DNA from 2 places in the Mesorhizobium sp. P2_E6 genome. Region 1 is predicted to be linked to the other one. Evidence: predicted binding sites of a transcription regulator. Region 1 holds the regulator's gene; the other holds the start of a gene.

Region 1 (3,614 bases):
CGGTGGCGACGATGCGGCCATTCTTGCCGTCGGGGTCGAAGGCCAGCACGTCGGCACGGCCGTCCTCGGACCCCCAAGCAGCACCCAGCGGCTGCGACTTCGTCCAGGCGTCGAGGCCGCCATCCGGCTCCTTTGCCATGTTCTCGGCGACGTTCGATCCCGAGCCGACCGACAGATAGAGCGTCTTGCCGTCCGGCGAGAAGACGATGTCGCGGGTCCAGTGATGATTGGCAGGGATGTTTTCGACGATGGTTTCCGGATCACTGGCCGCCTTCAGGTCACCATCGCGATAGGCAAAGCGCACGATGCTGTCGCTGTTGGCGACATAAACCCATTGCGGGTCCTTGCCCGGCGGGTAGAAGGCGATGCCGTAGGGCTGGTTGAGATCGCCGGCAAATATGCCGTCCTTCGCCGGCTTCGCGCTGCCCTCGGCAAGGCGATAGACGCGGATCTGGTTGGCTTCGCTGTCGGCGACGAACAGGTCGCCATTTGGCGCGGTGCGCACGACGCGCGGATTGTCGATGCCCGACGCCATCAGCTCGGCCGAAAAGCCCGGCGGCAATTTCAGCTCGGCGTCCGCCGGCCGGTCGGCGAGGCCGGCGCCGTTCGAGGCGGATTTGGTGACATAAGGCCTAGGCAGGTCTTGCGGCTTGATCAGGCGGCGCACCCCAGGCCTGTCGGCACGCCAGTCGCCGAAGGCGGCGGCACCCCTCAGTACTGGCTGCTCCGCTTGCTGGGCCAATGCAGCCGTCGTGAGAAACAGTGCGGCAGGAAACGCCAGCCCGGCCAATCGGATCATTTCGTCCTCCACCTTGTCGCGAAGGAATCAACGGCCTGTTTGTTCCTCGGTTCCGCCTCACATGATGAGTTGAGGTGAAACGGTCTCCAGCCTCAGGTGCCGGCGGCGTAGAAATCGTCGTCGAGGCGCTTTTCCAGCGCGACGAGATCGGCCGGCAGCGGCAGGCCCATGGCGCGCATTTCCTGCAGTTTCTCGCGCAACTGCTCCTGGATTTCGTGCTGGTCCTCCGGCTGGTTGACCATTTCTTCGAGCAACAGACTGATCCGGGCCTTGAATTCTTCGAGCGCCATCGTCGTCTCCTCGGTTACCCAGTTCAACGCAGCATGCGGGAAATCAGCTGCGCCGTATAGTCGACCATTGGCACGATGCGGGCATAGTTGAGCCGGGTCGGGCCGATGACGCCGAGTGCGCCGACGACGCGGGCGTCCTTGTCGCGATAGGGCGCGACGACCAGCGACGAGCCCGACAGCGAAAACAGCTTGTTTTCCGAACCGATGAAGATGCGCACGCCCGATCCCTGTTCGGCCAGGTCAAGCAGCTGGATCAGCCCATCCTGCGTCTCCATGTCCTCGAACAGGTGACGCAACAGTTCGATGTCGGCCTGGGCGGTGACGTTTTCGAGCAGGTTGGCGCGGCCACGCACGATGAGCCGCGCCGGCAGGCCGCTCTCGGCGCCGGCCCACACCGCCAGCCCCTTCTCGACCAAGTCTTGCGACAGCGTGTCGAGCGCGGCCCTGGTCTCCTCCTTGATGCGGGCAATCTCGATCCGCGCCTCGGCCAGCGTGCGGCCGCGAATATGGGCGTTGAGGAAATTCGAGGCTTCATGCAACTGCGAGACGGTGATGCCGGCCGGCAACTCGACGACGCGGTTTTCGACGTCGCCGTTTTGCGACACCAGCACCGCCAGCGCCTTGGTCGGCTCGAGCTGGATGAATTCGATGTGCTTCAGTGCCACCTCGTTCTTGGCGGCCAGCACCAGGCCGGCGCCTCGCGACATGCCCGACAGCATCTGGCTGGCCTCGGTCAGCATGTGTTCCAGCGTCGCACCCGAGCCGGACGCGCGCACCTGCGCCTCGATGGTGCGGCGCTCCTCGTCGGAGAGGTCGCCGAGTTCCATGAAGGCATCGACGAAGAAGCGCAGGCCGGCCTGCGTCGGCAACCGGCCGGCGGAAATGTGGGGGGCATAGATCAGGCCGAGATGCTCGAGGTCGCTCATCACGTTGCGGATGGTGGCGGGCGACAGTGAGGACGGCAGGATGCGCGACAGGCTGCGTGATCCCACGGGTTCGCCGTCCTTCAGGTAGGAATCGACGATGCGCCGGAAGATGTCGCGCGAACGCATGTCGAGCGACTGCAGCGCAGGCGACAGCAGACTGGGTTCGGCAACTGCCTTGGTCATTGCGCCAAAAACCTCCGGCCCAAGGATATAGACTTCACCATGGTCCGCGCAACCCAGGTGTCTGAAGTCAGATCACCCGGGTGTCTGAAGTCAGATCACCGGCCATTTTCCTTTGCGCCACGCGCCCCATGTGGTTACAAGCCGGCCAAGAATCCGAAAAATGACGGGAAAGAAGCCTGAATGCGCCCCTCCAAACGCCAATTCGACGAAATGCGCGCCATCTCCTTTGAGCGCGGCGTCTCCAAGCATGCCGAAGGCTCATGCCTGGTGAAGTTCGGCGACACCCATGTCCTGTGCACCGCCAGCCTCGAGGAGAAGGTGCCGGGCTGGATGCGCAATTCCGGCAAGGGCTGGGTCACGGCGGAATACGGCATGCTGCCGCGCTCGACGGGCGAGCGCATGCGCCGCGAGGCTTCCGCCGGTAAGCAGGGCGGCCGCACGCTGGAAATACAGCGGCTGATCGGCCGCTCCTTGCGCGCCGTGGTCGACCTGCAGGCGCTGGGCGAGCAGCAGATCACCGTCGACTGCGACGTCATCCAGGCCGATGGCGGCACCCGCACGGCCTCGATCACCGGCGGCTGGGTGGCGCTGTATGATTGTCTGCGCTGGATGGAAGCCCGCCAGATGGCCAGCGTCGCCAAGGTGCTCAAGGACCATGTCGCGGCGATTTCCTGCGGCATCCATGACGGCCAGCCGGTCATCGACCTCGATTATCTCGAAGATTCCTCGGCCGGCACCGACGCCAATTTCGTCATGACCGGCAAGGGCGGCATCGTCGAGATCCAGGGCACCGCCGAGGGCGAGCCCTTTTCCGAGGACCAGTTCGCCGACCTGATGGGCCTGGCCAAGAAAGGCATCCAGCGCCTGGTCAGCCTGCAGCAGATGGCGGTGGTTTAGGCCTGGTTTGTATTGATGAGGTTGGCGATCCTTCCCACCCCCCTCCGGCCTGCCGGCCATCTCCCCCGCAAGGGGGGAGATCGGCTGTGGTCCTTGGTTTCGCCAACCACCAACGTTGCAAGCTGTGAGCCGGCGTTGACGCTTCCAATCTCCCCCGTTGCGGGGGAGATGCCCGGTAGGGCAGAGGGGGGTGCCTCGTGATTCCCTCCGCCATTCTGGAATCGGCTCTCTACGTCACCGACCTTGACTCTGCTGAGAAGTTCTACACCGGCGTCCTCGGGCTCGACCTGCTCGGCAAGGTTGACGGCAGGCACCTCTTCTTCCGCTGCGGACCCGGCGTGTTGCTCATCTTCAACGCCGAGGCGACGAAAGTGCCGCCGGCGCCCGACGCGAGGCTGAAAGTGCCGCCGCACGGCGCAGTCGGCGAAGGTCATCTCTGCTTTGCGGCCAGCGCCGACGAGATCGAGCGCTGGAAAACGCATCTCGAGGCGAAGAAGATCGCCATCGAAAGCGAATTTG
Region 2 (3,614 bases), on a different contig from region 1:
TGTTTTTCATGATACAGGGCTGACCGGCATGGCCAACCGCTACGCGCTGCGCATGGAGCTGCCCCAGAGCTGGACCATCATCGATGTCTTCACCGGCCAGCCTGCCGTGATCCGGCAAAAGGTGATGGTCGGGATGGGCCCGCGCGAGGCCGAGGACATGGTCGTGCAGATGAACGTCCGTGACGTCAAGCGCCGGGAGAGAGCAGAGCGCAAGTCCTGACCTGTGCCGCCGCCGAGGTCGGCACTATGCCGCCGGCAAGTGCTCGCCACACCGCAAAGCGAGGATTCCCGTGAGAGCCAGCCTGAAGCAGAAGATACTGGAGGTCTGTGATCGCAAGATTTCCGAGAAAGGGCCTGGCGTCGGCGTATCGTTCTACGCGTTCTTCGCCAACAGGAACGACGACCCCGACCTTTTGATGGAAGCCGCCGAATGGTGGATCAGAACCCACCGCCTCGACCATTTTGAAAAGGCTGAAAAGATACGCACCATGGTCGAGAAGATGGATCCTTGATCTTCGTTTCCATGGATGTCGTTGTCTCAAAACCGGGGCGGTTTTGAGCGGCATGCACTAGGCTGATCAGCCGAAATCGGCGGCCGTCAGCACGTACATGCTCTTGCGGGTGCGGTCGTAGGCCTTCGATGCCACGTCGCGGATGGCGCTGCTCTCGGTATCGAATGTGGCGAGATAGCCGGCTTCATTGGTCGCGGTCGCCGGCTGCATCCTGGTCATCGCATCGGCGGCGACAGAGAAGGAGATCTGGAACATGCCGTCATGGCCAACGAAACGGATGCGCTTGCCGGCTTCGTCATAGCTGCGGCTGCGGTTGGGGAAGGTCAGGCTCATGTCTTGGCCTCCGTGGCTTTCTTGACCACCCGCTTCTTCTTCGGCGTCGGGTTCAGCGCTTCGGCGACGCGGTCTGCCTCTTCCTTGGCCAACCGCAGCTCCCGCAGCCTTGCGGTCTTGATCTCCCTGGCCCTTGCCTCGGACATGTACTCGGCGGTTGCCTTGTTGCGCTCCGCCGTTTTCTTCTGCTTGTCGACAAAGCGGGCTTCAGCTTTTTCCATGATCGTCTGATTGCCTTCGGCCATCGAAGAAATCTCCCTTGTGCCTGAAATCGTGAAAACGAACTTGTCCGATAAATAGGCACTCAATCGGCAAAATTCAATTTTTTGAATTATTTGACCAATCGGCGATATCACGAAACGGCTAACCAAAATAATACTTTTGAATATTTAATTCCGGCGGCGAATAATTTTTGGCACTCCTATCTATCGAGTGCCAACGCGTCTATATAGGACGGGCGTGGCCGCCTGTGCCGGCCCCAGAAAGAAGTTCCCATGAAATTTCGGCCACTCCACGACCGCGTTGTCATTCGTCGCGCTGAAGGCGATACCAAATCCAAGGGCGGCATCATCATCCCCGACAATGCCAAGGAAAAGCCGCAGGAAGGCGAAGTCATCGCCGTCGGCCCCGGTGCACGCGACGAAAGCGGCGCGCTGATCGCACTCGACGTCAAGGCCGGTGACTTCATCCTGTTCGGCAAATGGTCGGGCACCGAGGTCAAGATCGACGGCGAGGACCTGCTGATCATGAAGGAAGCCGACATCATGGGCGTCATCGAGAAGGCCGTCGAGGCCAAGAAGGCCGCCTGACCATATGAGGAGCCGGCCTTTGCCAGGCTCCGGCGAGCGGTTCACTCCACCACGCGAACGGGATTAAAAAAATGTCTGCCAAGGAAATCAAATTCTCCACCGATGCACGCGACCGCATGCTGCGCGGCGTCGAGATCCTCACCAATGCGGTGAAGGTCACGCTCGGCCCCAAGGGCCGCAACGTCATCATCGACAAGGCCTATGGCGCGCCGCGCATCACCAAGGACGGCGTCACCGTCGCCAAGGAAATCGAGCTTGCCGACAAGTTCGAGAACATGGGCGCGCAGATGGTGCGCGAAGTGGCTTCGAAGACCAACGACCTCGCCGGTGACGGCACCACCACCGCCACGGTGCTGGCTGCCTCGATCCTGCGCGAAGGCGCCAAGCTGGTCGCTGCCGGCATGAACCCGATGGACCTCAAGCGCGGCATCGACCAAGCGGTCACCGCCGTGGTTGGGGAAATCAAGGCGCGGGCCAAGAAGGTCAAGTCGTCGGCCGAGATCGCGCAGGTCGGCACCATCGCCGCCAATGGCGATGCCAGCGTCGGCGAGATGATCGCCAAGGCGATGGACAAGGTCGGCAATGACGGCGTCATCACCGTCGAGGAAGCCAAGACCGCCGACACCGAACTCGACGTCGTCGAGGGCATGCAGTTCGACCGCGGCTATCTCAGCCCGTATTTCGTCACCAACGCCGACAAGATGCGCGTCGAGCTGGAAGAGCCCTATGTGCTCATCCACGAGAAGAAGCTCGGCAATCTGCAAGCCATGCTGCCGATCCTCGAAGCGGTGGTGCAAAGCGGCAGGCCGCTGCTGATCATCTCCGAGGACGTCGAGGGCGAGGCGCTCGCCACGCTGGTCGTCAACAAGCTGCGTGGCGGCCTCAAGGTTGCAGCCGTCAAGGCGCCGGGCTTCGGTGATCGCCGCAAGGCGATGTTGGAAGACATCGCCGTGCTCACATCAGGCCAGATGGTTTCCGAGGATCTCGGCATCAAGCTCGAGAACGTCACCATCGAGATGCTCGGCCGCGCCAAGCGCGTGCTGATCGAGAAGGACACGACCACGATCATCGACGGCGCCGGCACCAAGGCCACCATCCAGGCGCGCGTCGCCCAGATCAAGGGCCAGATCGAGGAGACCACCTCGGACTACGACAAGGAAAAGCTGCAGGAGCGGCTGGCCAAGCTCTCCGGCGGCGTTGCCGTCATCCGCGTCGGCGGCGTCACCGAGTCGGAAGTCAAGGAAAAGAAGGACCGCATCGACGACGCGCTGAATGCGACGCGCGCGGCGGTTGAAGAAGGCATCGTGCCCGGCGGCGGCGTGGCTCTGCTGCGCGCAAGGTCGGCGCTTGCGGGTCTCGCCGGCGCCAATGACGATGTCACGGCAGGCATCTCGATCGTGCTACGGGCTCTTGAAGCGCCAATCCGGCAGATCGCCGAGAATTCCGGCGTCGAAGGCTCGATCGTGGTCGGCAAGCTCACCGACAGCAAGGACCACAATCAGGGCTTCGACGCCCAGAACGAGGTCTATGTCGACATGATCAAGGCAGGTATCGTCGATCCGGCGAAAGTGGTGCGCACCGCACTGCAGGATGCCGGCTCGATCGCGGCTTTGCTGATCACCGCTGAAGCCATGATCACCGACATCCCGGCCAAGGATGCCGCACCTGCAGGCAATGGCGGCGGCATGGGCGGCTACTAAAGTTTCAGGTGATGCCGGCCTGTTCGGAAACCACCGTTTTCGACTCAGCCTGACCTGAATCTACGCCGGTTCTAGGATATTACCGCCGGGGGCAGTCTCCCCCGGCGCGCAGGCCTCTAGCCCAGGAGACGGATCCATGATCACGTTCGTGCAGAAGCCAGAGACGGTCGTTACGACCGAAATCACCGAGGAAAGCCGCTTCGACCGCATCCGCAGGATTGCCGCCGACAAGCACAAGAAATCCGATTCCGACACGGCAG

What was found. The regulator HrcA, encoded in region 1, represses chaperone genes, less so after heat shock. The targets are predictions, from matches to a motif close to GTTAGCACTCNCNNNNNGNGAGTGCTAAC.
Region 2: a site for HrcA is predicted at 1,257-1,285, ahead of AC1D08_RS12425 (co-chaperone GroES). Genes of this name have one in related genera too.

Annotation. Positions count from the first base shown of each region.
Region 1 covers NZ_JBFUEQ010000001.1:55,478-59,091, forward strand. The annotation lists gene AC1D08_RS00300 (PQQ-dependent sugar dehydrogenase) at 1-799, opposite strand, end outside; gene AC1D08_RS00305 (hypothetical protein) at 892-1,089, opposite strand; gene hrcA (heat-inducible transcriptional repressor HrcA) at 1,113-2,198, opposite strand; gene rph (ribonuclease PH) at 2,379-3,095, shown strand; gene AC1D08_RS00320 (VOC family protein) at 3,293-3,614, shown strand, end outside.
Region 2 covers NZ_JBFUEQ010000004.1:341,355-344,968, reverse strand. The annotation lists gene AC1D08_RS12450 (hypothetical protein) at 1-23, shown strand, start outside; gene AC1D08_RS12445 (hypothetical protein) at 29-220, shown strand; gene AC1D08_RS12440 (DUF6500 family protein) at 291-512, shown strand; gene AC1D08_RS12435 (DUF1488 family protein) at 579-845, opposite strand; gene AC1D08_RS12430 (hypothetical protein) at 842-1,090, opposite strand; gene AC1D08_RS12425 (co-chaperone GroES) at 1,340-1,654, shown strand; gene groL (chaperonin GroEL) at 1,726-3,354, shown strand; gene AC1D08_RS12415 (hypothetical protein) at 3,491-3,614, shown strand, end outside.